4 regions of the Pseudomonas sp. R3-41 genome follow, and region 1 is predicted to be linked to each of the others. Evidence: predicted binding sites of a transcription regulator. Region 1 holds the regulator's gene; each other region holds the start of a gene.
The links. The regulator FliA, encoded in region 1, starts transcription of late flagellar genes. The targets are predictions, from matches to a motif close to CTAAAGTTTNNNNNNNNNNNGCCGNTAA.
Positions count from the first base shown of each region.

Region 2: M1D99_RS17265 (methyl-accepting chemotaxis protein) is a predicted target of FliA. The motif match lies at 2,770-2,797, and genes of this name have one in related genera.
Region 3: M1D99_RS16875 (methyl-accepting chemotaxis protein) is a predicted target of FliA. The motif match lies at 1,960-1,987, and genes of this name have one in related genera.
Region 4: M1D99_RS27990 (methyl-accepting chemotaxis protein) is a predicted target of FliA. The motif match lies at 2,890-2,917, and genes of this name have one in related genera.

Region 1 is NZ_CP096421.1:5,090,756-5,098,467, reverse strand. It holds gene flhF (flagellar biosynthesis protein FlhF) at 1-486, shown strand, start outside; gene fleN (flagellar synthesis regulator FleN) at 602-1,432, shown strand; gene fliA (RNA polymerase sigma factor FliA) at 1,429-2,172, shown strand; gene M1D99_RS21855 (chemotaxis response regulator CheY) at 2,340-2,711, shown strand; gene M1D99_RS21850 (protein phosphatase CheZ) at 2,730-3,515, shown strand; gene M1D99_RS21845 (chemotaxis protein CheA) at 3,544-5,802, shown strand; gene M1D99_RS21840 (protein-glutamate methylesterase/protein-glutamine glutaminase) at 5,851-6,984, shown strand; gene M1D99_RS21835 (flagellar motor protein) at 6,984-7,712, shown strand, end outside.
Region 2 is NZ_CP096421.1:3,935,682-3,943,393, forward strand. It holds gene M1D99_RS17250 (TonB-dependent siderophore receptor) at 1-300, opposite strand, end outside; gene M1D99_RS17255 (sodium:solute symporter family protein) at 544-2,313, opposite strand; gene M1D99_RS17260 (DUF4212 domain-containing protein) at 2,325-2,591, opposite strand; gene M1D99_RS17265 (methyl-accepting chemotaxis protein) at 2,833-4,629, shown strand; gene M1D99_RS17270 (MFS transporter) at 4,980-6,173, shown strand; gene M1D99_RS17275 (nucleoid-structuring protein H-NS) at 6,777-6,941, opposite strand; gene M1D99_RS17280 (alpha/beta hydrolase family protein) at 7,136-7,712, opposite strand, start outside.
Region 3 is NZ_CP096421.1:3,847,171-3,854,882, forward strand. It holds gene pvdQ (bifunctional acylase PvdQ) at 1-932, opposite strand, end outside; gene M1D99_RS16865 (fe2+ zn2+ uptake regulation protein) at 1,228-1,608, shown strand; gene M1D99_RS16870 (hypothetical protein) at 1,618-1,806, opposite strand; gene M1D99_RS16875 (methyl-accepting chemotaxis protein) at 2,046-4,040, shown strand; gene M1D99_RS16880 (DUF411 domain-containing protein) at 4,390-4,836, shown strand; gene M1D99_RS16885 (YqaA family protein) at 4,836-5,270, shown strand; gene M1D99_RS16890 (alpha/beta fold hydrolase) at 5,356-6,387, shown strand; gene M1D99_RS16895 (D-2-hydroxyacid dehydrogenase family protein) at 6,399-7,361, shown strand.
Region 4 is NZ_CP096421.1:6,474,529-6,482,240, reverse strand. It holds gene mdoH (glucans biosynthesis glucosyltransferase MdoH) at 1-358, shown strand, start outside; gene M1D99_RS27990 (methyl-accepting chemotaxis protein) at 931-2,847, opposite strand; gene M1D99_RS27985 (16S rRNA (uracil(1498)-N(3))-methyltransferase) at 3,094-3,801, opposite strand; gene tatC (twin-arginine translocase subunit TatC) at 3,798-4,595, opposite strand; gene tatB (Sec-independent protein translocase protein TatB) at 4,592-5,011, opposite strand; gene M1D99_RS27970 (twin-arginine translocase TatA/TatE family subunit) at 5,022-5,309, opposite strand; gene M1D99_RS27965 (phosphoribosyl-ATP diphosphatase) at 5,334-5,666, opposite strand; gene hisI (phosphoribosyl-AMP cyclohydrolase) at 5,659-6,057, opposite strand; gene ubiB (ubiquinone biosynthesis regulatory protein kinase UbiB) at 6,189-7,712, opposite strand, start outside.

The sequences.
Region 1 (7,712 bases):
GTGACCCATGTGGATCCGGGCCAATCCCTGGCCCAGGCGCTGGAACCGCTGCTGCGCAAACGCGTCGTGCTGATCGATACCGCCGGCCTGCAAGCCAGCGATCCGGCCCTGCGCATGCAGCTCGAAAGCCTGGCCGGACGCGGTATCAAGTCAAAAAATTATCTCGTGTTGGCAACCACCAGCCAGAAACAGGTTCTAACCGCCGCATACCACAGCTACAAACGCTGCGGGCTGGCCGGCTGCATCCTGACTAAGCTGGACGAAACGGCAAGCCTGGGCGAGGTGTTGAGCCTGGCGATCGGTCATGAACTGCCGGTGGCCTACCTGACCGACGGGCCGCGGATCCCGGATGATTTGCATCTGCCGCGCCGTCATCAACTGGTCAGTCGTGCCGTGAGTGTGCAAATGCAGGAAGAACCCAGCGAAGAAGCCATGGCTGACATGTTCGCTGACATCTACCACAGCCCGACCAAGCAGGTCGGCTGAGGTAATCATGAATATTTTTTGTACCTACATCGATGGTCTGCCATGCATTGTTCCGTATGCGAACGCGCAGCCAGTAATGTGGCCTCCGTCTAAGAAGACAAGGTAAAGAACGAACATGGGCAGCATGCATCCCGTACAGGTGATCGCGGTGACCGGCGGCAAAGGTGGCGTCGGGAAGACTAACGTGTCAGTGAACTTGTCCCTGGCTCTGGCAGAGCTTGGCCGACGGGTCATGCTGCTGGACGCCGACCTGGGCCTGGCGAACGTCGACGTGTTGCTGGGGCTTACCCCCAAACGCACCCTGGCGGACGTGATCGAAGGCCGTTGCGAACTGCGCGACGTGCTGTTGCAGGGGCCGGGCGGGATTCGCATCGTGCCGGCTGCCTCCGGCACCCAGAGCATGGTTCACCTGACCCCGGCGCAGCACGCGGGCCTGATCCAGGCGTTCAGCGACATCGGCGATAACCTCGATGTGCTGGTGATCGACACCGCGGCCGGCATCGGCGACTCGGTCGTCAGTTTCGTGCGCGCCGCCCAGGAAGTGCTGCTGGTGGTCTGCGACGAACCGACGTCCATCACCGACGCCTATGCCCTGATCAAACTGCTTAACCGCGACTATGGCATGAACCGCTTCCGCGTCCTGGCCAACATGGCCCAGAGCCCGCAGGAAGGACGCAACCTGTTCGCCAAGTTGACGAAGGTCACCGATCGCTTCCTGGACGTCGCCCTACAATACGTCGGTGCAGTGCCTTACGACGAAAGCGTGCGCAAGGCCGTCCAGAAGCAACGTGCCGTTTATGAAGCCTTTCCACGTTCCAAATGCGCGCTGGCGTTCAAGGCGATCGCCCAAAAGGTCGATACCTGGCCGCTGCCGGCCAACCCCCGCGGGCATCTGGAGTTTTTCGTCGAGCGTCTTGTGCAACAAACAGCAGGGCCCGTGTTATGACAGCCAGCGGTTACAACCATCTCTACAAAAAATCGGCACGGGACGCCCAATACGAATTGATCGAGCGTTATGCGCCACTGGTCAAGCGTATCGCCTATCACTTGCTGGCGCGGTTGCCGGCCAGTGTCCAGGTCGAGGATTTGATCCAGGCCGGCATGATCGGCCTGCTTGAAGTGTCGAACAAATACGACGCCAGCAAGGGCGCCAGTTTCGAGACCTATGCCGGTATTCGCATTCGTGGGGCGATGCTCGATGAAGTCCGCAAGGGCGATTGGGCGCCGCGTTCGGTGCACCGCAATACCCGCATGGTCAGTGACGCGATTCGGGCAATCGAAGCTAAAACTGGGCGTGACGCTAAAGATCACGAGGTTGCGGCCGAACTCCAGTTGAGTCTCGATGATTATTACGGGATTTTGAACGATACCTTGGGCAGTCGCCTGTTCAGCTTCGACGACCTCTTGCAGGACGGCGAGCACGAAGGGCTGCATGAGGATAACGCGAGTGCTCACATGGAGCCGTCACGTGACCTGGAAGATGAACGTTTCCAGAGCGCGCTGGCGGATGCGATTGCCAATTTGCCGGAACGTGAGCGACTGGTCTTGGCGCTGTACTACGACGAAGAGCTGAACCTCAAGGAAATCGGTGAGGTCCTGGGGGTCAGCGAATCTCGGGTCAGCCAGTTACACAGCCAGTGCGCGGCCCGCTTGCGGGGCCGTTTGGGGGAGTGGCGAGCGCGCTGACAGGCAGTGTGGGGACACTGCGAGCGGGACTGGCATGGCGTTGCCGGGTCAGTTTCCATCCGTTGTGCTCCAGACCGTTGTCGAGTGTTGTGCCGGAATTGATTGAAATGGCGCGTCCAGGTGCTGGGCGCGTTTAAGACTGCTTGGAGGTCGAATTGGACAAGAACATGAAAATCCTCATCGTTGATGACTTCTCAACGATGCGGCGGATCATAAAAAACCTGTTGCGTGACCTTGGGTTCACCAACACGGTCGAGGCGGATGATGGCGTCACAGCCATTCCGGTCCTCAACAGCGGGAGCATCGACTTTCTGGTGACTGACTGGAACATGCCCGGCATGACCGGTATCGACTTGCTGCGCCATGTGCGCGCCGACGAAAAACTCAAGCACCTCCCGGTGCTGATGGTGACTGCCGAAGCCAAGCGCGAGCAGATCATCGAAGCGGCCCAGGCCGGTGTAAACGGCTATGTGGTCAAGCCCTTCACGGCCCAGGCGTTGAAAGAGAAGATCGAAAAAATCTTCGAACGCATCGGTTAACGGCGCCACGGGGGAGCTATGGACAACGAATCTTCAATGGGCGATTTCGAATCGACCCTGAAAAAACATGCCCGCGAACTGGTCGACAGCCTTGAAAAAGGTCGCTTTGGCGATGCGGTTCAAATGATCCATGAGCTCAACCAGACCCGTGACCGTGGTCTGTATCAGGAAGTGGGCAAGCTCACGCGTGAACTGCACAGCGCGATTGTCAATTTCCAGATCGACCCGCACATGCCGCAGGCCGAGGAAGTCTCGCAGATCACCGACGCCACCGAGCGCCTGGGCTATGTGGTCAAGCTGACGGAGGCCGCGGCCAACCGCACCATGGACCTGGTGGAAAGCGCAACACCGCTGGTCAATGGCCTGAGTGAAGAGGCCCAGGCCTTGAGCACCGACTGGGGCCGGTTCATGCGTCGCGAAGTCGGTGCTGAAGAATTTCGGGAGCTGGCCCGTCGGGTCGACGGTTTCCTGACGCGCAGCAGCAACGAAAACCGCGCCGTGGCCAGTAACCTCAACGACATTCTGCTGGCCCAGGACTATCAAGACCTGACCGGCCAGGTGATCAAGCGTGTGACCCAACTGGTCACCGAAGTGGAAAGCAACCTGCTCAAACTGGTGCTGATGGCTAGCCAGGTCGACCGCTTTGCAGGCATCGAACACGACCGTGAAGCGATACTTGCTGAAAAAGATCCACAAAAACATCTCTCTCAGGGTGAAGGTCCGCAAATTCATGCCGATAAAAGAGAAGACGTTATGTCCGGTCAGGACGATGTGGACGATTTGCTGTCCAGCCTTGGATTTTGATTTAGCCCTATTTTAGGAGCAGCCATTAATGAGCTTCGGCGCCGATGAAGAGATCCTTCAGGATTTCCTGGTTGAGGCCGGCGAGATTCTAGAGCAACTGTCCGAACAGCTGGTCGAGCTGGAAAGCCGACCTGATGATGCGGATCTGCTCAATGCAATTTTTCGCGGTTTCCACACTGTAAAAGGAGGCGCCGGCTTCCTCCAGCTCAACGAGCTGGTGGAGTGCTGTCACATTGCCGAGAACGTGTTCGACATCCTGCGCAAGGGTGAGCGTCGCGTTGATTCGGAATTGATGGACGTGGTGCTCGAAGCGCTGGATGCGGTCAACAGCATGTTCAGCGAAGTGCGCGAGCGCTCGCCGATTACCCCGGCCACCCCCGAGCTGCTCGCCGCGCTGGCACGCCTGGCCGAGCCGCAATCGGCTGACGAAGCCGCGCCGGTTGCCGAGGCAGTGGTTGAAGAACCGGTCGCCGAAGAATCGGGCGACATCACCGATAATGAATTCGAACAGTTGCTGGACTCCCTGAGTGCCGTCAAGGCCCAGGCCGAGGCACCGGCCGCTCAGGTTGCGCCGGCTGCACCGGCCAGCAATGGGGCTGGCAGCGACGAAATCACCGATGCCGAGTTCGAGTCGCTGCTCGACCAGCTTCACGGCAAGGGCCAATTCGCGCCAGATGCCGTTGTCCCGCCAGCAGCCCCGGCCGCCGCGAAAGCGGCGGGCGACAGCTCGGACATCACCGACGACGAATTCGAAGCCTTGCTCGACCAGTTGCATGGCAAGGGCACCTTTGCCGTTGACGCCCTGGATTCGGCCATCGCTTCGGCACCGACGCCGGCCAAACCTGCTGCCGCTGCCGCAGGCAGCGACCTGATCAGCGACCACGAATTCGAATCGCTGCTCGATGAGCTGCACGGCAAGGGCAAGTTCAGCGAGGTCGGTACCGCTTCCGCCGCGCCTGCCGCCGCCAAGACGGCCGCACCGGCGGCCAAGGCCGCGCCCAAACCCGCCGCCAAGGCACCGGAACCCAAGGCCGAGCCCGCCAAGCCTGCCGCTGCCGCCGCCCCGGCGCCAGCCCGTGCTCCAGCGGCTGCGCCAGCGGAAAAACCGGCCAGCGAAGCCGAGACCACCGTTCGGGTCGATACCGCGCGCCTGGACGAGATCATGAACATGGTCGGCGAACTGGTGCTGGTGCGTAACCGCCTGGTGCGCCTGGGCCTCAACAGCCAGGACGAAGCCATGTCCAAGGCTGTGTCGAACCTCGACGTGGTCACGGCCGATTTGCAGACTGCGGTCATGAAGACGCGGATGCAGCCGATCAAGAAAGTTTTCGGGCGCTTCCCGCGCTTGGTTCGCGACCTGGCTCGCCAGCTCAAGAAAGAAATCAACCTGGAACTGGTGGGTGAAGAGACCGACCTCGACAAGAACCTTGTCGAGGCCCTGGCCGACCCGCTGGTCCACTTGGTGCGCAACGCGGTCGACCACGGCATCGAGTCGCCGGAAGAACGCGAAGCCTCGGGCAAGGTCCGCAGCGGCAAGGTGATCCTGGCCGCCGAGCAGGAGGGCGACCACATCCTGCTGTCGATCTCCGATGACGGCAAAGGCATGGACCCGAACGTGTTGCGTGCCATCGCGGTGAAACGCGGTGTGATGGACAAGGATGCCGCCGACCGCCTGAGCGACACCGAGTGCTACAACCTGATCTTCGCCCCGGGTTTCTCGACCAAGACCGAGATCTCCGACGTGTCGGGCCGTGGCGTGGGCATGGACGTGGTGAAAACCAAGATTTCCCAGCTCAACGGTTCGATCAATATCTACTCGACCAAGGGCCAGGGCTCGAAGATCGTCATCAAGGTCCCGTTGACCCTGGCGATCATGCCGACGCTCATGGTGATGCTGGGCAACCAGGCCTTCGCCTTCCCGTTGGTCAACGTCAACGAGATTTTCCACCTCGACCTGTCGCGCACCAACGTGGTCGATGGCCAGGAAGTGGTCATCGTGCGGGACAAGGCGCTGCCGCTGTTCTACCTCAAGCGCTGGCTGGTCAGCTCCGCTGCTCACGTCGAGCAGGGCGAAGGCCACGTGGTGATCCTTTCGGTGGGCACCCAGCGGATCGGCTTTGTCGTCGACCAGTTGGTGGGCCAGGAAGAAGTGGTCATCAAGCCGTTGGGCAAGATGCTCCAGGGCACCCCGGGCATGTCCGGCGCCACCATCACCGGCGACGGCCGCATCGCGTTGATTCTCGATGTGCCGAGCATGCTCAAGCGTTACGCCGCCCGGCGTATTTGATTCTGGAGGGGCGTGGCCCAGGGCCGCGTCTCGTCTAACGGAGTGTTTATGGTAGTTAAAGTCCTGGTGGTGGACGATTCGGGTTTTTTCCGTCGCCGCGTCTCGGAAATTCTTTCAGCGGACACGAGTATTCAGGTCGTCGGTACCGCGACTAACGGCAAAGAGGCGATCGATCAGGCCCTGGCACTCAAGCCGGACGTGATCACCATGGACTACGAGATGCCGATGATGGACGGCATCACGGCCGTGCGGCATATCATGCAGCGCTGCCCGACCCCGGTCTTGATGTTCTCCTCCCTGACTCATGAAGGCGCCCGGGTGACCCTCGATGCGCTGGACGCCGGGGCGGTGGATTTCCTGCCGAAGAATTTCGAAGACATTTCGCGCAACCCGGACAAGGTCCGGCAGTTGCTGTGCGAAAAGGTCCACAGCATTTCCCGCAGCAATCGCCGTGTCAGTGCCTATAGCGCGCCGGCACCTGCCCCGGTGGCGGCGCCAAGCCCTGCGCCTGCGCCGACGGCTTCGAGCAGCTTCAATCCTGCACCGGTGCGTAGCGCCCCGGCACCTGCGCCGACGCGTTCGGCGCCTGCCAGTGCATCGTCGCCGGCACCCAAGCGCAAAGCCTACAAGCTGGTGGCGATCGGCACGTCCACCGGCGGCCCGGTGGCGCTGCAACGGGTCCTGACTCAGTTGCCCGCCAACTTCCCGGCCCCCATCGTGCTGATCCAGCACATGCCGGCGGCGTTCACCAAGGCATTTGCCGAGCGCTTGGACAAGCTCTGCAACATCAGCGTCAAGGAGGCCGAGGATGGCGACATCCTGCGTCCCGGCCTGGCGTTGCTGGCACCGGGTGGCAAGCAGATGATGATCGACGGCCGCGGCGCGGTGAAAATCCTGCCGGGCGATGAGCGTCTGAACTACAAGCCTTGCGTGGACATTACCTTCGGTTCCGCCGCCAAGTCCTACGGTGACAAAGTTTTGGCAGTGGTGCTGACCGGCATGGGCGCCGACGGTCGCGAAGGCGCGCGCCTGCTCAAGCAGGGCGGCAGTGCGATCTGGGCCCAGGACGAAGCCAGTTGCGTGATCTACGGCATGCCCATGGCGATCGTGAAAGCTGATCTTGCCGACGCGGTGTACGGATTGGATGACATCGGTCGACACCTGGTCGAGGCCTGCCTGTAATGGATGTGCTCAGCCTGATTGGCATCACCATGGCGTTCGTCGCCATCATTGGCGGCAATTACCTGGAAGGCGGTCATCTCGGCGCGCTGGCCAACGGTCCGGCGGCGTTGATCGTGATCGGCGGCACCATTGGCGCGGCGCTGTTGCAATCACCCATGAGCGCTTTCAAGCGCGCCATGCAGGTGCTGATCTGGATTCTGTTCCCGCCCCGTGTCGACCTGGCTGGTGGCATCGACCGCGTGGTGAACTGGAGCCTGACCGCTCGCAAGGAAGGCTTGCTGGGCCTGGAAGGGGTGGCCGATGCCGAGCCTGACAGCTATTCGCGCAAAGGCCTGCAATTGCTGGTGGACGGCGCCGAGCCGGAAGCCATCCGCAGCATCCTGGAGGTGGACTTCTACACCCAGGAAAGTCGCGACATCGAGGCGGCCAAGGTCTTCGAAAGCATGGGCGGCTACGCGCCGACCATTGGCATCATCGGCGCGGTGATGGGTCTGATCCATGTAATGGGCAACCTGGCCGATCCGTCGCAACTGGGCAGCGGCATCGCCGTGGCATTCGTCGCGACGATCTACGGCGTGGCGAGCGCCAACCTGGTGTTGCTGCCGATCGCGGCCAAACTCAAGTCCATCGCGTTGCGTCAGTCGCGCTATCGCGAAATGCTGCTGGAAGGGATCCTGTCGATCGCCGAGGGTGAGAACCCGCGCTCCATTGAATTGAAGCTCCAGGGC
Region 2 (7,712 bases), 1.2 Mb from region 1:
GTCGTCGTTGGTGCCGAACCCGCGCTTGACCAGCGAGTCCCGCGAGCCGCCCAACGTGTTGCCCTGGCTGACGCCGCTGACGAACTTCATCGCGTCGTCCAGCGAGCGCACCTGATAGTCCGCCAGGGTCTGCCGGGTCACCACGTTGATCGATTGCGCCTCTTCCTTGATCGGTACATCGCTCTTGCTCGCCGTGCTGGCTTGCGACGTCGTGTAGCCTTCGTCCTGAATGATCCGACTGCCTTGCACGTTGGTGGTGGGCAGCTCCAGAGTGTCTTGTGCCCTCAGGGGGCTTGCCATGAAACAGCAGGACAGCGCGGGTAAAACACATTTGACGAGAGCGTTGCGGTAAGCGAGAGGGGTGGAACGATTCAAGACGCGCACTCACAGAGGGATAGGAATGAGAGCGAATATACTTTGAGAATGATTCCCAGTAAATCTTTCTAACATCTTCCTGCTTGACTCTGTGCACAAAAAAAGGCGCCGGATGATGAGTCCGGCGCCCTTGATGGTTGCCCTCTTCCAGTCTCGGGCAGGTTCTGGTCAGTGGTCGACGGCGGTTCCGGCTCCTCTCGGTACGCGAATGTCTTCGACCAGGTGCTGGATATGCTCCGGTGGCGGCGCGGTAAAGCGTGACACCACCACGGCAGCCAGGAAGTTGAAGAGCATCCCCAACGTGCCGATGCCTTCAGGGGAAACACCCAGCCACCAATGTTCAGCCGTGTTCATCGACGGGTTGATGAATTTGAAGTAGACGATGTAGGTGAACGTGAAGGTCAGCCCGACGATCATCCCGGCGATCGCGCCTTCGCGGTTCATGCGCTTGGAGAAGATCCCCATGACAATCACCGGGAAGAACGAAGACGCCGCCAACCCGAAGGCGAACGCCACCACCTGGGCGACGAATGCGGGTGGGTAGATGCCAAACAATCCGGCAATCAGCACCGCCACACCGGCGGCAATGCGTGCCGCGAGCAGCTCCTGCTTTTCGTTGATCGTGGGCATGATGTTGCTTTTGAGCAGGTCATGGGAAATCGAGGTGGAGATCACCAGCAGCAGCCCCGCTGCGGTCGAAAGCGCCGCCGCCAGGCCACCGGCGGCGATCAAGGCGATCACCCATCCCGGCAGGCCGGCGATCTCGGGATTGGCCAAGACCATGATGTCGTTGTCGACATAGAGTTCATTGGGCACTGGCGAGAGCTGGTTCTTGAGCAACCGCTGCTCATGCGCCCCGCGCTCGCCGGTAAAACTCGGCGTCCCGACCAGCGCCGCGCCCGGGCTGTACTGGATGATGCCGTCGTTGTTCTTGTCCGCCCAGGCAATCAGTCCGGAGTTCTCCCAGGCCTTGAACCAGGTCGGCGCGGTGCTGTAACTGATATTGGGAATGGAGGTCAGCAGGTTGGTGCGTGCGAAGGCCGCCACGGCCGGCGCGGTGGTGTAGAGAATGGCGATGAACAGCAATGCGTAGCCTGCCGACTTGCGTGCATCCCGGACGGTGGGCGTGGTAAAGAACCGCACGATCACGTGGGGCAGGCCCGCAGTGCCGACCATCAGCGCCATGGTGATGAAAAACACGTCCATGGTCGACTTGGTGCCATTGGTATAGGCAGAAAAGCCTAATTCGGCGCCCAAGCCGTTGAGCCGCTCGATCACGCTCTGCCCCGAACCGGCGGCCTCACTGATAAAGCCCAACTGCGGGATCGGATTGCCAGTGATCATCATCGAGATGAAGATCGCAGGCACCATGTAGGCAAAGATCATCACGCAGTACTGCGCTACCTGGGTGTAGGTAATGCCCTTCATGCCGCCCAGCACCGAATAGAAGAACACGATGGCCATGCCGATCATGACGCCGGTGTTGATGTCCACTTCCAGGTAACGGGAAAAGACGATCCCGACGCCGCGCATCTGCCCCGCGACGTAAGTGAAGGAAATGAAGATCACGCAGATCACCGCCACCACCCGCGCCGTCTGCGAGTAATAACGCGCCCCGACGAACTCGGGCACGGTGAACTTGCCGAATTTTCGCAGGTATGGCGCCAGGCACATCGCCAACAGCACGTAGCCACCGGTCCAGCCCATCAGGTAGACCGAGCCGTCGTACCCGGCGAAGGCGATGATCCCGGCCATGGAAATGAACGACGCCGCCGACATCCAGTCCGCACCGGTGGCCATGCCGTTGAGTACCGGGTGCACGCCCTTGCTGGCGACGTAGTATTCGCTGGTGGAGCCGGCACGCGTCCAGATCGCAATCGCGATGTACAACGCGAAGGTGGCGCCTACGACCAGGTAAATCAGGGTTTTTGTGTCCATTCGGGCCGCCCTCAGTCTTCGTGGACATCATATTTGCGATCGAGCTGATTCATCTTCCAGACATAGAAGAAGATCTCGAGCACAAAGACGTAGATGGAACCCTGCTGGGCGAACCAGAACCCCAGGGGTGTGCCGAAGAAGCTGATGGTATTGAGTGAGTCGACCAGCAAGATGCCAAAACCGAACGACACCACGAACCAGATGGCCAGTAAGACCAGCATCCAGCGTAGGTTTTCCTTCCAGTAGTCACGCGCAGCCTGTTGCTTTTCAGTGGACATGGAGACGCCCTCTATTTGTTTTTATTGTTTTGCACTTCAAACCGTAGCAGTCGTCGGGCAACGCGCTAGTACGACTTTCGTCTAATTCGTAACAGCAGGTATTGACAGTCTGTTTCACCGCAGAAACAGGGTTAACGCGCGCCAGCATCGCAAGGTGATATCAAATCGCCCAAATCCGCTAAAGCTTTGCCGCTATCGGTCGAATGTATGCCATCGAATCTTTTTTTTCCCTGGAGCCGTGATGCAGACGTTAAAGGCCTTGTATGAGTCTATCGAGATGCAGTTTTTCGATACCCTCACCAAAAAGCTGTCGAGCCTTTTCCTGTTGGTGCTGGTCAGTGGCTTGCTTTATTGGGTAGCCCTCAGTGCCCGCGCCGAGATCATGCTGTTGTTGCGTAACGCGCAGTTGGACGGCACGTTGCTGGGACAGATCGAGGGCCGGCTCGACAGCCTCACCCATGCCCTGCTCTTCGGCGCAGTCCTGACCCTGGGCATGATCAGCTTCATGGTCTGGTATTTCCGCCACCTCATCGTGCGCCCCGTCACCACCATGACCAAGGCCCTGGAAGAGATCGCCAACGGCGAAGGCGACCTGTCCAAGGATTTGCCGCTGGTGACCCACGACGAGATCCGCACACTCGCCGCCACCTGCAACCGCTTCTTGGCCAAGCAGCGGGAGATCATCAGCAATGTCCAGGCGCTGACCGTGCACATTGCGGTCGAGTCGGCCCGTTCGCTGAAGAACATCAGCGACTCCAGCGACAGCGCCACCCACCAGGCGCGCTTCGCCAAGGAAGTGATGGACCAGAGCAATACCGCCGTGGGCCGCATCGAAGAGGTTTCGCGCCAGACCCAGGGCATCTCCAGCACCACCGCGCAGAACCTGAGCATGGCCCGCGATTCCTATGCCGAGCTGTTGGAAGTGACTGGCAACATCAGCGAAATCTCCAGCAGCCTTGGTGAGTTCGCCACCCTGGTGAGCGCCTTGAACCAGCGTTCGTCGAGCATCAAGTCGATTGTCGGGTTGATCCAGCAGATCTCGGCCCAGACCAACCTGCTGGCCCTCAATGCCGCCATCGAAGCCGCCCGGGCCGGCGAAAGCGGCCGTGGCTTCGCGGTGGTGGCCGATGAAGTGCGGACCCTGGCACAAAACGTCAGCCGGGCCACCGACGATATCTCGCGCAACATCGACGCCATGCTCGACGAGGTCAGTTCGACCCATGAACAGACGACCCAGATCAGCCACAGCGCCCGGGAAACCCAGAAAGTGGTGGAGCGCGCCTCAGGCCATTTCGAAAGCATGATCGTCGACTTCGAATCCACCAACGGCAAGCTGGCGGACATCGCGACCCATATCCAACAGTTCGCCGACAGCAACACCGGGATCAACGACCGGGTCACCCAGATTCACGCCGATAGCCAACTGATCGACCAGCGCATGCAGCATTCGGCCACGGCCACCCGCGACCTGTCTGGCGTGGCCGAGAAGGTCCAGGCGTTGCTGGGTCGTTTCGTGCTTGGACACGGCAAGCTGGATGCCGCCATCACCCGCGCCAGCGAGTGCCGCGATACGCTGCAAGTACGCCTGGAAGCGCTGCAACGGGAAGGTCTGAACCTGTTCGATCAGAATTACCAGCTGGTGCCCGGCACCGATCCCAAGCAGTACATGACCTGCTACACCGAACGCTTTGCCCAGGTCTGCCAGGAGGAATGCGACAAGCTCACCCGCAGCACACCGGGTGGCAAGGTGTCGTTCATGGTCGACAGCAAGGGCTATTGCCCGGTGAACAACAGTTGGGTCTCCAAGCCGCCGACCGGCGACCGGGCAGTGGATTTGCCGGTGTGCCGCAACAAGCGCATCTTCAACGACCCGATCGGCCTGCGCGCGGCGGGCAACGTCCAGCGCTTCCTGCTGCAGACCTACCTGCGCGATACCGGGGAAATCATGACCGAGATCGACGTACCGCTCTTCTTCGGCGGCCGTCATTGGGGCAACTTGCGGGTGGGCTTCGATGCGGCGGTGTTGTTGGCGGACTGATGATGCCTGAGATCCCCCAAAACAATGTGGGAGCGAGCCTGCTCGCGAAGGCGTCGGGTCAGTCGGCATCATCGCTGACTGACACTCCGCTATCGCGAGCAGGCTCGCTCCCACAGGGGATCTGTGGAATGTGCAAATCCTGAGCCCCCCACAAAAGGGTCTGTGGAGTATGCAAATCCTTTGACCATCCCAAAACAACTGTGGGAGCTTGCTCGCGATGGAGGCGGCACACACAGCATCCATCCAGCCTGAACACCCCGTCCTCCCAATACATTTAGTTAGCCTGCTTTCTTTTATCCCCACCTCGCGCCATGATGAGGCTCTCTTACCGCTGCCCGCGAACGAGCCCCATGCCCACGCCCTCCTCTGCCCCCAATTCCTTGTCGATCACGCTGCAGATCGTCTCCATCGTTTTCTACACCTTCATCGCCTTCCTCTGCATAGGCCTGCCCATTGCCGTGTTGCCCGGGTATGTCCACGAACAGTTGGGCTTCAGCGCGGTGGTGGCCGGGTTGACCATCGGTTCACAGTACCTGGCAACGCTGCTCAGCCGGCCCATGGCCGGGCGGTTGTCGGACAGCGTCGGTACCAAGCGGGCGATTGTCTACGGGTTGTCGGGGATTGTGCTCAGTGGCGTGCTGACGCTGATTTCGACCTTGCTGCAAAGCTTTCCCCTGACCAGCCTGCTGATTCTGATTGCTGGCCGCTTGTTGCTCGGCGTGGCCCAGGGGCTGATTGGCGTGGGCACCATCAGTTGGTGCATGGGCCAGGTGGGGGTGGAGCACACGGCCCGCTCGATTTCCTGGAACGGCATCGCCTCGTATGGGGCCATCGCTATTGGAGCACCGCTGGGGGTGGTGATGGTGGGTGAGCTGGGGTTTGCCAGCCTGGGCATTGCGCTGTCGCTGCTGGCGGGTGCTGCGCTGTTGATGATTCGCAACAAGCCGTCGGTGCCGGTCATTCGCGGCGAGCGCCTGCCTTTCTGGGCAGTATTTGCACGGATTGCACCTTACGGCGCGGGCCTGAGCCTGGCGTCGATCGGCTACGGCACGCTCACCACGTTCATTACGCTGTTTTATGTCAGTCGCGGCTGGACTGGCGCGGCCTGGTGCCTGACAGTCTTTGGCATCTGCTTCATCCTCGCGCGGCTGTTGTTCATTTCCAGCATCGCCCGCTTCGGTGGCTTCAACTCGGCCATCGCTTGCATGAGCATCGAAACCCTTGGGCTGGTACTGCTATGGCTGGCGCCGTCCACTCCGTTCGCTCTGGTTGGCGCTGGGTTGGCCGGCTTCGGGTTGTCGCTGGTGTACCCGGCGCTGGGGGTGGAGGCCATCAAGCAAGTGCCGAACACCAGCCGTGGCGCGGGTTTGAGTGCTTATGCAGTGTTTTTTGACCTGGCGCTGGCGATTGCCGGGCCGCTGATGGGGGCGGTGGCGTTGAACCTGGGTTATTCGTCGATTTTCTTCTGTGCTGCGTTGTTGTCGGTTAGCGGGCTGGGGCTGACGTTGCTGCTGCGGCGTCGGGCCATGAATGCGCCTTTGTAATATTGTTCACTGTCGTTTTTTGGCTTTTTTAGACTGTTCGGTGTTTAGTTGCTCTGGTGTGTATATCCATTTCTGCGGTAACGGCTACTGGCGGTTCCGCTCTTACAGCGGGTCACTTTTGGAAGAGCGCCAAAAGTAACCAAAAACGCTTTGCCCCACCACTCGGTGCCTCGCCTAGGCTCGGTGTGCCCTCACTCCGGCATTGCTCCGTGGGCCGCCGCGAAGGGCCATCCATGGCCCAGCGCGGCTACCTCGGCATCCATGCCGAGGTGCCCACTCCACAATGCCTGCGTTCGGCCAGCGTGGTTTAACGGGGCGTCCAGATCAAGATCAAGATCCAAAAGCAAAGCAAAGCAAAGCAAAGCAAGAGCCGTGTATCCAGTATCTATGTGACTGAACCAACGCTATCGCGAGCAAGCTCGCTCCCACATTGGATCTTCAGCAGACACAAGATTCATGTGCGCCACAAAACCTGTGGGAGCGAGCTTGCTCGCGATGGGGTCGGCACATCCAACATCTTCATTGGCTGAACCACCGATATCGCGAGCAAGCTTTGCTCCCACAGATCTGATGGGTGTACGACCGGAAGAGCCAGGTCGGCTCTCAGGCCGCCTCGGGGAGGACGTTGATCTCGGGCGCCCCGTTAACCACGATGGCCGAACGCAGGTATTGTGGAGTGGGCATCCCGGCATGGATGCCGGGATAGCCGCGCTGGGCCATGGATGGCCCTTCGCGGCGGCCCACGGAGCAATGCCGGAGTGAGGGCATGCCGAGCCCTAGCGAGGCACCGAGTGGTGGGGCAAAAGCGTTTTGGTTACTTTTGCGCTCTTCAAAAGTGACCCGCTGTAAAAGCGGAACCGCCAGCAGCCGTTACCGAAGAAACGGATATACACACAAAAAAAACATGCCTCTCGGATCGGAAGATCAGCCGGAACGCTAAACGCTAAGTGAACAGCATGACCTTATTGATCAGCCGTCTTCATCCCCGCCCGGGTCGCCTTACCCAAGGCCTCGCCGAAAAAGCGGCTGGCCTCGGTAATCATGGTGCGGTGAATGTCCTTGCGATCGACGCCATCGGCATCCGTGCAGAGCGCCGGCATCGCAGCGATCTGCTCGTCGGTGCACGGCGCCAGGAAGACAAAATGCCCCGCGCCGGCCAGGGTCTTGAAATCTGGAGCGGTGGGCAGCTTGCGGGCCAAGGCAGCGGCGTTCTTGTCGAAAGCCACGAGATTGTCACCATCGCCACTGTACAGCAGCACCGGCACATGGACATCGGCCAAAGTATGACGGCCGAACTTCAGGCTCAACGGCGCCATCAGCAACAATGCCCGGACCCTGGGGTCGGCCACGGGTTGCAGGTCATCGCGGTCGGCGATCAACTCGCCCTGGGTGTTGCAGGCGTCACGATCCTCTGGCCGCTCCTTGCAATAGCGGCGCAAGCGATTGAGGTCCGGCGTCGCACCGGACAGGATCAGCGCAGTTTCGCCACCCGCCGAATAACCGATCACCCCAACCTGCCCGGCGTTGACGAACGGCGAG
Region 3 (7,712 bases), 1.2 Mb from region 1:
TAGCGGGTCGGGTCCTTCGGGTCGAGTTGCAGGCGGTACAGGGTGAAATGCTTTGAACTGTCGACGGTGTGGGTCCAGGCCAGGTGCTGGCTGAAACCGATGTTGATCATCGGCAGACCTGGCAGCGCCGCGCCCATGACGTCCAGCTTGCCGGGAATGGTCAGGTGCATCTGGTAGAAACGCATGCCGCCCACCCATGGAAAATGCGGGTTCGCCAACAACATCCCACGGCCGTTGAACGAGCGCTCACTGCCGATGGCCAGGGCATTGCTGCCGCGCTCCAGGGCAAAACGCTGCTGCCGGGTCGCGGCGGCAGCGAAACTCGTGGCCGGAGCGGCGGCGAGCGCGGTCGCCTGGGGCGGTTGCGCACCCGCCAGGGCTTCGGCGAATTGGCCGACGCCGCCTTCCACCAGCAACCGACGGGTCAACTTGACCAAGTCCAGCGCAGTGATTGGCCGTACCCACTCGCTGGCGCACTGTTCGGGCAGGCCCTTGGCCTTGTGCTCGGCCAACGCGCGGTTGTAGCCCGCCGCATAGCCTTCGACCAATTGCTGCACTTGAGGCGCCTGGGCCTGCCAGAAACCGGAGACCGCTTGCGGCGTGTTGAGCCAGCTGAAGAACAGGTCGCTGACGCGGTTCTCCCGCTGTTCGACCGTGACCTGCTCGGGCCCGAAATAACGCGAACGCTGGGCGTTGACCGTGACGATCTCATTGGCCAGCAAGCACAGGTTGTCCTGGGCGTAGGCATAGCCGATGCCATAACCCAACCCACGCTCGTCCTGAGCCCGGATATGCGGCACGCCAAAACGGGTGCGCCGGATCTCGGCACTGGCCTGCGCCCCATCGTCCTGCGCATTGACCACAGGGCTGAGCCCGAGGGCGATCCCTAGAAAAGCGCCTGCAAGGCCAACCCTCGATAACTGCCCGGACATTCTCACGTTCACTCCTGATGAAAACCGCAAAAACCAGGACGGCTACCGCTGCGCCTGTAGACAACACTCGGCCCGCCTGGGAAATCACACACCGCATGCTGAACCGGAATGTGCCTACCTTGAAAACGAACCGGATAAAAAAAAATTAATGGCCTGGCGCCGCTTGAACACGGGGGTTTGACGAAGCCGGGGCAATTTTTTCACATCACTGTCCTCATGATTGCCCGTCCTCGTTCGTCCTATAACAGGAGAGTATTCGTGACCTTTTCTGATCAGGCTGGTAAGGAGTTTCTGCATGCGTAACGCGCAACTGCCCATGGAGGGCAAGCCAAGGCCGACCGGCGTCTCGCTGAGCGCCACCCACCGTGAATTCGACAGGCCGCCAGAGCGCGGCGGCAACGACCACATCAGGCGCCTGCTCAAGAGCTTCGGGCTGCGGACCAGCCTGATTCGCCTCAAAGTCATCGATGCGCTGCTCAAGGCCGCCCACGAAAACCGCTGCCTGGGCGTGCGTGGTGTGCACAGCCAGTTATTGGGGCTGGACATTCCGTTGTCCTTTCTCAGCGTGCGCGAGGTGTTGAAGCGCCTGTGCAGCGAGGGCGTCGTGACCCTCAACCCCGATAAAAGCTACCGCCTGCACCCCAGCGCGATGGCCGTGCTCGAAGCCGAGGACTGAACCCGGCGCTCAGGGCTTGACCTTGCGCCGCATCACGCCGTTGATCACCACCACGATGACCGCCACGGCAATGGCGATGTATTGAAACAGCTGCTCGCTGATCATGCCCTGGCCCTGCATCCAGGACAGCCCCAGCATGACTGCCAGGACGACGAGGACGATCAGAATCGAGTATTTCAAACGTTGCGAATGAGTCATTGCCAATTTCCTGAATGTATCCGTTCTGTATCCAAAGGCTGCCAGGTCCATACCGTATTGCCGGAATGACGGGCAACCAACGGGGCCCCATGGTACAGCCGAAGGCGTGTCTTCGTGCAATCCACCCGCTTTAATTCCTCGACTGACTGACCTCTAAAGCTGCGTCCCACCAGGCCGATATAGTCAGGACTGCCCATCCGCTTGCTCCAGAAAGTCGCCTTCGTGCAAGGATTTTCCACATGCCCTCATTCCGAACGATTCAGGCTCGCTACACCCTGTCCCTGGTCATTTTCATGCTGGTGTTGTCCCTCCTGACCGTGGTGGGCATCAGTTACCTGGTGGCGCCCAAGCTGCGCCAGACTGAAGAGCAAGTGGCGCTGAACCGCATCGCCGAGGTTGCCGAGCAGATCCAGGGCGAACTGAACAAGGTGCAGGCGCAGCAACGCAGCATCACCCAGACCATCCCGTTGCTCGACAGCGATGCCATCGACAAAGTATTGCCGGGGCTGGTGGACCAGTACGGCGAGTTGAAAGTCTTCGGCGGCGGGATCTGGCCATTGCCCAACCAGCGGGCCGAGGGACGTAGCAAGTTCAGCACGTTCTGGCATCGCGATGCGTCCGGCAAGCTGGTGGTCAATACCTTCTGGAACAGTGACGCCGCGCCCAACTATTACGAACAACCCTGGCACAAGGGCGGCATGGCCACGCCGCCTGGCAAATGCGCCTGGGCCGCAGCCTATAAAGACGACGCCAGCGCCGAGCCCCGCACCAACTGCGCCATGGCCATCCAGAAGAATGGCGTGCCTTACGGCGTGTCCACCATCGACGTGACCCTGGGCTTCTTCAACGACCTGATTGCGCGCAAGGAAGCCGACCTGAGCGCCGAAATGCTGATCGTCGAAGGCGACGGCAAGATCATCAGCAACAGTTCGCGCATCAGCGGGCCGATCGTGTTGAAGAATATCAGCGACTTGGCGGCATCCTCGCCATTCGCTGCCCAGGTCAAGGCAGGCCTGGCCAAGCGTGACCAGCCGTTGCAGCGGGTCGAATTCGACAACAAGGGCGAGGCCAGCACGTTCTTCATGCGCCCTATCGAAGGTTCGCCGTGGTTCCTTGCCACTGCGCTGCCAACCCGACTGATCACCGCCCAACGCGACGATGTGCTGAACACCTTGAGCCTGCTGCAGATCCCAATGGTGATCCTGTTGGTGTTGATGCAACTTTACGCGATCCGCCAATTGACCCACCGCATGAAGGTGCTCAAAGGCAACATCGACGCCCTGTCCACGGGCGATGCCGACCTGACCCGACGCATCATCATCCGGGCCGAGGATGAATTGGGCGCGATCGGTCATTCGGTCAACCGCTTCATCGCTTACCTGCAAGGCATGATCGGTGAAGTCACCCAGGCCACCGGCGCCATGGCGTCGAGCCTCGGCGATCTGCAGCGGACCTCGGCCCACACCAGCGAAATCCTGATGCGCCACGCCTCGGAAACCGACCAGACCGTGACCGCCATCACCCAGATGAGCTCCACGGCTGAAAGCGTCGCGCAAAACGCCGCCGAGACCGCCGCGTTCACCCAACGCGCCAACGAGCATGCCGACCGCTCCCGCGTGGTCGTCGGCGAGGCCTCCAACAGTGTGGTGGCGCTGATCGATGAGGTGGCCAGCGCCACCCGCAAGGTCGAGAGCATGCAACAGGACGCCCAGCGCATCACCGAAATCCTCGGCGTGATCGGCGCCATCGCCGGGCAGACCAACCTGCTGGCCCTCAACGCCGCCATCGAAGCCGCCCGGGCCGGTGAGCAAGGCCGTGGTTTCGCCGTGGTGGCCGACGAGGTCCGCGCCCTCGCCGCTCGCACCCAGGCCAGCACCTCGGAAATCAACGAAATGCTGACCCGCCTGACCCAGGGCGTTAGTTCGTCGGTCTCGGCCATGGAAAACACCCAGGCCAGTTGCCAGTCGGCCGCCGATGCGACGTCACGGGTGAACTCGGGCCTGGACGAAATGGCCGGCTCCGTCAGCCAGATCAACAGCCTGAGCACCCAGATCGCCACCGCCGCCGAGCAACAGAGCGCGGTGACCGAGGAGATCAATCGCAGCATGGTGCAAATCCGCCACATGGTGGAGGAACTGGTGGAAAGCGGCCTGGCCAGCGAGGCCAATACCCGGCAACTGCTGGAAGCCAATACCCGGGTGAATGCGATCATGGGGCGGTTCAAGGTGCGCTGACGCGGACACAGCCCCCACATCCGCCCTGATCTGTGGGAGCGTGCTCCTACAGGTTGTTTGCTCACAAACCGTGGCGAGGGAGCTTGCTCCCGCTGGGCTGCGCAGCAGCCCCCTTGCCCAGCACCTCGGTGCGTCAGGTATTTTGAGCAAGCTGTCTTGGGGCCGCTTCGCGCCCCAGCGGGAGCAAGCTCCCTCGCCACAAAAGCGATGGGTGATGCCCTCTCGATTGGGGGCAGCTTGTTTACTCTCCCAACCTGACAATTCTGTAATCCCCGCCTCAGCCCCCTGTCAGTTCATGCTCGCTACTCTGTTATCCTCCCTCCAAACCGTACGACACGAGACCACCTCCATGGCCAACCCCCTGCACCTGCTCGCCTTGAGCGCCCTGTTCCTCACCTCACTGGCCCAGGCCGCCGAGCCGGTGACCATCGATGTGCACCGCGATGCCAATTGTGGCTGCTGCAAAAAGTGGATCTCGCATCTGCAAGAAAACGGCTTCAAGGTCAACGACCATGTCGAGGCCGACATGAGTTCGGTCAAGCAACGCCTGGGCGTGGCGCCGAACCTGCGCTCCTGCCACACCGCCGAAATCAACGGCAAATTCGTCGAAGGCCATGTCCCGGCCGACCAGGTGCTGGCGCTGGGCAAGCGCGATGACTTGCTCGGTGTCGCCGCGCCGGGCATGCCCATGGGCTCGCCCGGCATGGAAATGGATGGCATGAGCGACGCTTATCAAGTGATCGGCCAGAAAAAAGACGGGACCCAAACCGTGGTGGCGGATTACCCGGCCCACTGATGGGCGAAGCCTATCTCGGCTTGTTCCTGGCGGCGTTCGGCGCGGCGACCTTGTTGCCGCTGCAGTCGGAGGCCTTGTTGGTCGGCCTGTTGCTCAGCGAGCGCCACGAAACCTGGTTGCTGCTCGCGGTCGCCACGGTCGGCAACGTCCTGGGTTCGCTGGTGAACTGGTGGCTGGGCACGCGCCTGGAACACTTCAAGGACCGGCGCTGGTTCCCGGTCAGCCCGGCCCACCTGGACAAGGCTCGCCTGCATTACCAGCGCTTCGGCCGCTGGTCGCTGTTGCTCAGTTGGCTGCCGATCATCGGCGACCCGTTGACCCTGGTGGCGGGAGTGATGGGCGAGCCGTGGCGGCGTTTCCTGCTGATCGTGACCCTGGCCAAAGGCATGCGCTATGGCGTGCTCGCCCTGGCCACGCTGGGCTGGATGGGTTGAACGTTCGGGCCGTTCGGTTGCCTGTGGTTAATGTCGCCATAATCGGGTCGCGCCAGGATCGGCGGCGGCCACAAGGAGATCGACCATGTCCCGAATCATGCCCCGTTGGTTGCCCAGCCTGTTCCTCACCGCCGCCCTGCCCCTGCTCGCCCAGGCCGCCAATCCACCGGAAGGCCCGGCCTACGGTGCGCAGCTGGAAGGCTTCGAATACCCCTACACCCTCAAGCATTTCGCCTTACAGTCCCAGGGCCAATCCTTGCAGATGGGCTATATGGACGTGCCGGCCCAAGGCAAGGTCAATGGCCGCACGGTGGTGCTGATGCACGGCAAGAATTTCTGCGCTGCCACTTGGGGCGATTCGATCAAGACCCTCAGCGAGGCCGGCTACCGGGTCGTCGCGGCAGACCAGATTGGCTTCTGCACCTCGAGCAAACCCGAGTATTACCAGTACAGCTTCCAGCAACTGGCAAACAACACCCAAGCCTTGCTCAAGGCCCTCGGCGTACAGAAAGCCATCGTCCTCGGCCATTCCACCGGCGGGATGCTCGCCACCCGCTACGCGTTGCAGTTTCCCGATCAGGTCGAACGCCTGGCAATGGTCAACCCCATCGGCCTGGAAGACTGGAAAGCCTTGGGCGTGCCCTACCGCACCGTGGACCAATGGTACGCCCGTGAGCTGAAGGTCACCGCCGAGGGGATTCGCAATTACGAGCGCACTACCTATTACGCCGGCCGCTGGAAACCTGAGTTCGACCGTTGGGTGGACATGCTTGCCGGCTTGAACAAGGGCCCGGGTCATCAGCAAGTGGCATGGAACTCGGCGCTGATCTACGACATGATCTTCACCCAGCCGGTCTACTACGAGTTCAAGGACCTGACCGTGCCCACCCTGCTGCTGATCGGCACCTCGGACACCACCGCCATCGGCAGCGACATCGCGCCGCCGGCGGTCAAGGCCAAACTGGGTCACTACGAGGTACTGGGCAAGCAGGTGGCCGGGCTGATTCCCCGCGCGACCCTGGTGGAGTTCCCCAATCTGGGGCACGCCCCGCAAATGGAAGAGCCGGATCGGTTCCATAAGGCGCTGCTCGGCTGGCTGGACAAACCCATTCCCTGACGAGGTGATCCATGGCGGTGCAAATAGCAGTCATAGACGATTGGCAAGATGTGGCACGCGGCGTGGTGGATTGGTCGGTGCTCGACAGCGTCGGCCAGGTGACGTTTCTCCACGACTACCCCGCCGACCGCGACACCCTCGCCGAACGCTTGCAGCGCTTCGAGGTGATCTGCGTGATGCGCGAACGCACCGTGTTCGACGAAGGCCTGCTGCGCCGCTTGCCCAATCTCAAGCTGCTGCTCACCGGCGGCATGCGCAATGCCGCCCTGGACCTGAAGGCCGCCGCCGAATTGGGCATCCAGGTCTGCGGCACCGACAGCTACAAACACGCCACGCCCGAACTGACCTGGGCGCTGATCATGGCCCTGACCCGCAACCTGGTGCAGGAAGCCAATGCCTTGCGCGCCGGGCTGTGGCAGCAAGGCCTGGGCGGCGACCTGCACGGCAAGACGCTGGCAATCCTCGGCCTGGGCAGCATCGGCACGCGGGTGGCGCAATTCGGCCAGGTGTTCGGCATGCGTGTCATCGCCTGGAGCCAGAACCTCAGCGCCGAGCGAGCCGCGGAAGTGGGCGTGACCTATGTCAGCAAGCAGGCGTTGTTCCAACAGGCCGACGTGCTCTCGATCCACCTGGTGCTCGGCGAACGCACCCGCGGCCTGGTGGATGCCCAGGCGCTGGCCTGGATGAAACCCGAAGCGCTGCTGGTCAACACCTCCCGCGGGCCTATCGTCGATGAAACCGCCCTGATCGACGCCCTCCAGCACAAACGCTTGGCCGGTGCCGCCCTGGACGTCTTTGCCCAGGAGCCCTTGCCTGCCGCCCATCCGTTCCGAACCCTGGACAACGTACTGGCCACGCCCCATGTGGGTTACGTCAGCCGACAGAATTACCAGCGGTTCTATTCCTTGATGATCGAGGACCTGTTGGCTTGGGCGGCGGGCACGCCGATTCGGTTGCTGACGCCGGCGGGCTGAACCCGCTCCTCAATACCCAGAACATCTCCTGCTGTGGGAGCGGGCTTGCTCGCGAATGGGTGTATCAGTCAGCCAATATGTGGCTGACAGACCGCATTCGCGAGCAAGCCCACTCCCACAGAAACAGCGTGTTTCAGCGCGGACATTGGCCATCAAAACGCCGCTATTTCACCCGCCCCCCGATGGTGCGTCGCGCCATCCCATCGCGCACATCAGTGAACCAACTCCCTCCCCCTACACTTTTTTCTTTTCAGGAATGTGCACTTCGTCGGTGCGTATTCCCCGACGTCGTGTAAGACATTGCCGCTAAAAAACGTGATTGTCGGACAATGCGACGAACCGAACCGCACC
Region 4 (7,712 bases), 1.4 Mb from region 1:
CACCCATGAGAACCGTTGGCACGCGCTGAACGACGGTTTCATCCGGGCGGTGGTCGATCCACAACAGAACGCCTTGGCGTATGCGCTGGCCACCTCGCGTCACGGCCAGGCCGAGCCGATTGAATGGCTGCGGGTCGAACGCGTTCGCCACGCTTTGAAGGTCGGCCCTGCCGGTCTCAATAACGCTGAGCGGCTGGCCTTGCTGAGCGACCCGGTGGCCTTGTCCCGCCTGCACGAGCAGGTCTGGAGCGAGGCGCATCCCGAGTGGCTGGCGGCGTGGCGTGAGTCGGTGAAGGCCGATCCTCATGCACCGTTGTTGCCGCTGCAGCCGGTGAGCGTACAGCCTCAAGTGGCCTGATACACAAAAAGCCCCGCTTCTGGAAGGAAGCGGGGCTTTTTGTTGGGCGCATTTCTATCTGCGGATCGCCCTTGTGGCGAGGGAGCTTGCTCCCGCTGGGCTGCGGAGCAGCCCCAAAACCATTCTGCAAGGTGCGTCTGGGAACAGCAGGGTGGTTTTTTACGACTGCTGCGCAGCCGAGCGGGAGCAAGCTCCCTCGCCACGGGTTTGTTGTTTGCTCAGGAAAAATGGCTTTTCCAGTGGAAGTGAAGGCCAGATCATAGCCCCGCCGCCATCGCGAGCAAGCTCGGCTCCCACAGGGATTGGCGGTGGAGCGAGCTTGCTCGCGATGGCGGTGTGTCAGTTTGCGGTGATGTTGGATGTGCCGGCCTCTTCGCGAGCAGGCTCGCTCCCACAGGAGAGACGCGAGCCCACCAAGAGCCAGGCCGCCTCGCGGCGGCCCACGGAGCAATGCCTTCGTTCAGGCATGCCGAGCCTAGGCGAGGCACCGAGTGGTGGGGCGGGAGGGCTTTGCTTACTTTTGACTGGGCCGGGCTTCCGGGCTTCTCAGAAGTGAGCAGCCCCAAAGGACATCAAACCCGAAAGCGCCCCACCAACGTCTGCAAATGAACCCCCAACCGCGCCAGCTCAGCACTGGAGGCAGCCGTCTCCTCACTGGACGCCGCCGTCTGCTCCGACACATCACGCACATTCAGCACACTACGATTAATCTCCTCAGCCACCGCACTCTGCTGCTCGGCCGCTGCGGCAATTTGCTGATTCATCGACTGGATCGCCGAAACTGTCCGAGTGATGTTCTCCAACGAACTCCCCGCACGACGGGTCAGTTCGACGCTGCTGTCGGTCAGGCTACGGCTGTTGTCCATGATGGTCGCGACCTGTTCGGTACCGGTCTGCAGGCCCACGATCAGTTCTTCAATCTCTTCGGTGGATTTCTGGGTGCGCTGGGCCAAGCTACGGACCTCGTCGGCCACCACGGCGAAGCCCCGACCGGCTTCGCCGGCACGGGCTGCCTCGATGGCCGCGTTGAGGGCCAGCAGGTTGGTCTGCTGGGCCACGGACTTGATCACGTCCAGGACGCTGCCGATCTTGTCGCTCTCACGCTTCAAATCGCCCATGGCGGCAGTGGAGTTGCCTACTTCCTTGGCCAGGCGCTCGATCTGGGCGATGGCTTCGCCAACGACCTTGTCGCCTTCACGGGCTTGCTGGTCGGCGGCGACGGCGGCTTCGGAAGCTTCCTCGGCGTTGCGCGCCACTTCCTGCACCGTGGCGGTCATTTCGTGCATGGCGGTGGCGACCTGATCGGTTTCCACTTTTTGGCTGTTGACCCCGGCGCTGGTCTGTTCGGTCACGCTTGAGAGTTGTTCAGCGGCGCTGGCGATCTGGGTAACCCCTTCACCGATGCCACCGATCAATTGCCGTAAGCCGACGGTCATGCTTTGCATGGCACGTTGCAGTTGGCCGAGTTCGTCGCGGCGGTCGGAGGTAAGGTTGTGGGTCAGGTCGCCAGCGGCGACGCGCTCTGCCACCTTCAGGGTCTGATCCAGCGGGCCGACGATCTGTCGGGTAATGAGCAGGGCGGTGATCACGCCAAACAGCAGCGCCAGTGCGGCGGCTGCGATCAGGACGCTCTTGGCCTGGGCGGTGTCGTGGTCACGCACGGCGGTCTGGGACACGGTGAGCTTCTGGCTGGAATCGATCAGTACCTGGCCCTGCTGACTCATGCTCTGCAATGCGGCGCCGTTATCAAGTTGGGAATCGCGGAACTGGCTGACCGCCGCTCGATAGATGTTCATCGAGTCGCTGGCCTGTTGGAGCTTGTCGGCGTGCTCTTCGGGCAACTGCGCCGGCAAGCGTGCCAAGAGTTTCAAGACATCGGTGATTGCATCGATGGCCGGTTGTTGGGCCTCGCTTTTACCGCTGTAGGTGTAGCCGCGAACCTGATAGCGCGCCTGTTGGATGGCCTTGCTCAAGGTAACGATGCTGTTGAACTGGGTGATGTCGCCACCTTGCAGCAGCGCTTTTTCCACTTCGGCGACGCGGGCCACGGTGTTATCGGCGCTGGCGCCCAGCTTGCTGCGGGCGTCTTCGCGGCTGACGGTGGCGCTGGTCATCTGGGCGAAGGCGCTTTTGTATTCGGCCACGGCGGCCAGTTGCTGGTCGATCAGTGCAACATCGGCAGGCTGTTCGATCAACTCGCGAGCGGTTTTCAGGCCGGCTTCGAGTTTGCCAAGCAGGTCGTTGACCTGTTGCGGCCCTTTCTCGCCCCGCGTGGTGTTGTAGTCGATGCTGGCCAGGTTCAAGTCCTTGCTCAAGTCATTGAGACTGGCAATGAACCCCAGCTTGTCGCCCCGGCTGATGACATTGCCCAGGCCGGACCAGCCGGTGAACGCAATCATCAAGGTGAGGAGCAGCACCAGGCCGAAGCCTGCGCCGAGTTTGCGGTTAACGCTTACATTTCCCAGACCCTGGGCAAGCCACCCGAACATGCTGATACTCCCTTGGAGCGTTGAATTGGTTTTATGGGGAATGTATCGGCAGCTTGGGCGCGATCTGTAGGAATGAACTCAGGATTCTAAGGCTGTTTATTTTGTGGCGAGGGGATTTATCCCCGTGGGGACGCGAAGCGGCCCTAAGCAGTGACGTGCCCACTCATTGACTGGGCACCGAAGAGGGGCTGCTGCGCAGCCCGGCGGGGATAAATCCCCTCGCCACAGGAGAAGCGGCGATGCCATTTAGAACAACCTTGCCAGCAGGGCTGTAACGGCAGTCTCGACCCGCAGGATCCGCTCTCCCAGCTGCACCGGTTGCAAGCCGGCCTTGCCCAGCAGGTCGATCTCGTAGGGGATCCAGCCGCCTTCGGGGCCAATTGCCAGGGTGACGGGTTCCGTCAGGGCCCGGGGGCAGGGCGGGTGGTTGCCTGGGTGGCCGACCAGCCCGAGGGTCCCGTTCACAAGGGCCGGCAGGCGGTCTTCAACGAAGGGCTTGAAGCGCTTTTCAATGACGATTTCAGGCAGCACGCTGTCCCGAGCCTGCTCCAGGCCCAGGATCAATTGCTCACGAATTGCCTCGGGCTCCAGGAACGGCGTCTGCCAAAAGCTCTTTTCTACGCGATAGCTGTTGACCAGCACCACCCGCGGCACGCCCATGGTGGCGATGGTCTGGAACACTCGCCGGAGCATTTTCGGACGCGGCAGGGCGAGCACCAGGGTCAGTGGCAACTTGGCCGGTGGCGCCTGGTCGAGGATCACTTGCAGTTCGGCTTCCCGAGCTTCCAGGCGCAGCACCTGGGCTGTGCCCATCAACCCGCCAATGCGCCCGACACGCAGGTTGTCGCCGACCGCGCTGCGGTGGACTTCCTGCATGTGGGTCAACCGGCGATCGCTCAGGATGACGCGGTCAGGCCCGATGAAATCGGCCTCTTCGAGCAGCAGCAGGTTCACGCTTGGGTCGCTGGCGGCTGATCGTTGTGGTCATCGACCGGTTGGTCCTCGGGGTCTTCCTGCCGACGTTTGCGCACCAGGCCACCGAACAGGATGCCGATCTCGAACAGTAGCCACATCGGCACGGCCAACAGGGTCTGGGAAAAGATATCCGGCGGGGTCAGGATCATGCCGACCACGAAACAGCCGATGATCACGTAGGGGCGGATCTTCTTCAGGTAGGCGACATCGACCACGCCGATCCACACCAGCAGCACCACCGCCACCGGGATTTCGAACGCCACGCCGAAGGCGAAGAACAGCGTCATGACGAAATCCAGGTAGCTGCTGATGTCCGTCATCATCTCCACGCCCGCCGGGGTGGCGGCGGCGAAGAACTTGAAGATCAGCGGGAACACCAGGTAATAGGCGAAGGCCATGCCGGTGTAGAAGAGCAGGATGCTGGATACCAGTAGCGGCACGGCGATGCGTTTTTCATGCTTGTACAGGCCCGGTGCGATGAAGCCCCAGATCTGGTGCAGGATCACCGGGATCGCCAGGAACAGCGAGACCATCATCGTCAGCTTCAGTGGCGTCAGGAACGGCGACGACACGTCGGTGGCGATCATCGTCGCCCCTACCGGCAAGTACTGGCGCAGCGGCGTGGAGACGAAGGTGTAGATCTGCTGGGTGAAGGAAAACAGCCCGGCGAAGATGATGAAAACCGCCGCGACGCAACGCAGCAGGCGGGTGCGCAACTCGGTGAGGTGCGATACCAGCGGCATCGGCTGGTCGTTTTCAGGGATATCGCTCATGGGGCTCGCGGCGGCAAAGTAGGGTCGTTAGGCGCAGGCGCAGCGGTGGAGGCTGTGTCCGCTACCGTCGGTGTCGCTGGCGCCGGTTCTGCCACCGGCACGCCGCTTTCTGGCGTTTGGGAAGCCATCGTCGGCTCGACCACGGGCTGGACCGGCGTCGGTTCCTGTTGGGTCGGCGTGAAGATTTTCCGCGCTTCCTGCTCCAGGGACAGAATATGTTCGTTGTGCAGTTGCCGACGGATATCGTCGGCACCGATTTCACGTTCAACTTCCTGTTTGATCGCATTGAAGCTGCGCTTCAGGCGCCCGATCCACAGACCGGCAGTGCGCGCAGCACCCGGCAGGCGCTCGGGGCCCAATACCAACAGGGCGACGAGGCCGACGAGCAGCAGTTCAGTGAAGCTGATCCCAAACATTAGTCAGTGCTCACGAGTCTTTGCGGATGGGCTCTTCGACTTTCTGGGCCTGCACATCGATGGTATTCGGTGCATTCACAGGCTGAGTGGCCTGCGGGTGTACCGGTTGGGCCGGTTGTCCGGGCTGGGCTTGGGTGGTCGTCGGATCGGCTGGTTTTTCATCATCGTTCATGGCTTTGCGAAAGCCCTTGATCGACTCGCCGACATCGGTGCCGAGGTTTTTCAGTTTCTTGGTACCGAACACCAGCACCACGACGACCAGGATGACGACCCAGTGTTTCCAGTCAAAGATACCCATGTGGCTACTCCTCTCAAAAATTGATCAGGCGGACGGGCGCGAGGCTTTCTCGACGTGCCCGGACAGACCGAAACGACGGTCCAGTTCATCCAGTACGGCCTGCGGATGCTGCCCCAGTTGGGCCAGCATGACCAGGCTGTGGAACCACAGGTCGGCGGTCTCGTAGATCACGTCGCTGCAATCGCCGCTGACAGCGGCGTCCTTGGCGGCGAGGATGGTCTCGATCGACTCTTCGCCGACTTTCTCCAGAATCTTGTTCAAGCCCTTGTGGTACAGGCTGGCGACATAGGAACTGTCGGCGGCGGCGCCCTTGCGCTCTTCCAGCACCTGGGCCAGGCGGGTCAGGGTGTCACTCATGGGTATGTCCTGAATAAATGGCATGCGGGTCCTTGAGCACCGGGTCGACGGTTTTCCAATCGCCGTTCTCGAAGACGCGATAAAAGCAGCTTTGACGGCCGGTGTGGCAGGCAATCTCGCCGACCTGCTCGACCATCAGGATGATGACGTCGCCGTCGCAGTCCAGGCGCATCTCATGCAGGTGCTGCACGTGGCCGGACTCTTCACCCTTGCGCCACAGCTTGCCACGGGAACGTGACCAATAGATGGCGCGGTTCTCGGCAGCGGTCAGGGCCAGTGCTTCGCGGTTCATCCAGGCCATCATCAATACGCGCCCGGTCTTGTGGTCCTGGGCGATGGCCGGCACCAGGCCGTCAGCGTCCCACTTGATCTCGTCCTGCCAGTTTTTCATCGTTGGTCCTGACGGCAGCGGCAAGCTTTAAGCTTCAAGCTGCAAATAAAAGCGATTCTGTGTTGGGTTGAGCGATGGGTTCAACCGTTTTAGCTTGAGGCTTGCAGCTTATCGCTTGCAACTGATCCGTGCTATCGACGAACGACCAGATACAGACCGACCACCACCATGATACCGGCCGGCCAGTGGCCCAGTTGGCTCAGCGGCCCGCCGGTCGCCAGCACCGCGCCGCCCCCCAGGTGAGCCGCGCCAAGCAGGCGCAACAGCCAGTCGTCCTTGCGTCGATGCCACGGGGGCGCCGGGTCGTGGGCGTGGGGCTGGGACATGCGTTCGAGCAGGTCGCGGGTCATATTGGCCAGGTGCGGGATCTGCTCGAATTGGCTCTGCACGTTGCCCAGCAAGGTTCGCGGGCTGACGCGCTCGCGCATCCAGCGTTCGAGGAACGGTTGGGCGGTGTTCCACAGGTCGAGGTCCGGGTACAGCTGACGGCCCAGACCCTCGATGTTCAGCAGGGTTTTCTGCAACAGCACCAACTGCGGCTGGACCTCCATGTTGAAGCGACGCGCAGTCTGGAACAGGCGCATCAGCACCTGGCCGAAGGAAATATCTTTTAACGGTTTTTCGAAGATCGGTTCGCACACGGTACGGATCGCCGCTTCGAATTCGTTGAGCTTGGTCTCGGCCGGCACCCAGCCTGAATCGATGTGCAGTTGGGCGACGCGACGGTAGTCACGCTTGAAGAAGGCGAACAGGTTACGTGCCAGGTAGTCCTGGTCCTCAGGGGTCAGGCTGCCGACGATGCCGCAATCGATGGCAATGTATTGCGGGCTCCATGGCTGCACGGTGCTGACGAAGATGTTGCCCGGGTGCATGTCGGCGTGGAAAAAACTGTCGCGAAACACCTGGGTGAAGAAAATTTCCACGCCGCGCTCGGCCAGCAATTTCATGTCAGTGCGCTGGTCGGCCAAGGTCGCCAGGTCAGTCACCTGGATGCCGTAGATGCGCTCCATCACCAATACTTTCGGCCGGCACCAGTCCCAATAGACTTGCGGCACATAGAGCAGCGGCGAGCCTTCGAAGTTGCGACGCAACTGGCTGGCGTTGGCGGCCTCGCGCAGCAGGTCGAGTTCGTCGTAGATGGTTTTTTCGTAATCCTGGACCACGTCCACCGGGTGCAGCAGGCGGGCATCGGCCGACAACCGCTCGGCGGCGCGAGCGAGAATGAACAGCCACGCCAGGTCCTGGGCGATGATCGGCTTGAGGCCTGGGCGAATGACCTTGACCACCACTTCTTCGCCGCTCTTGAGTTGCGCGGCGTGCACCTGGGCCACGGAAGCCGAGGCCAGGGGCTCGACATCGAAACGGCTGAAGACTTCGCTGATCTTCTTGCCCAACTGTTCCTCGATCAGTGCCACCGACAGCTTGGAATCGAACGGCGGCACGCGGTCTTGCAGCAACATCAGCTCGTCGGCGATGTCTTCGGGCAACAGGTCGCGACGGGTCGAGAGGATTTGCCCGAACTTGATGAAGATCGGCCCCAGGTCCTGTAGCGCCAGGCGCAGGCGTGCGCCGCGCGTCAGGTCCAGGGTTCGCCGGGGAAACCAGCGCCACGGCAGCACGAAGCGCAGCGCCAGGAGGAACCAGGGCAGCGGCAA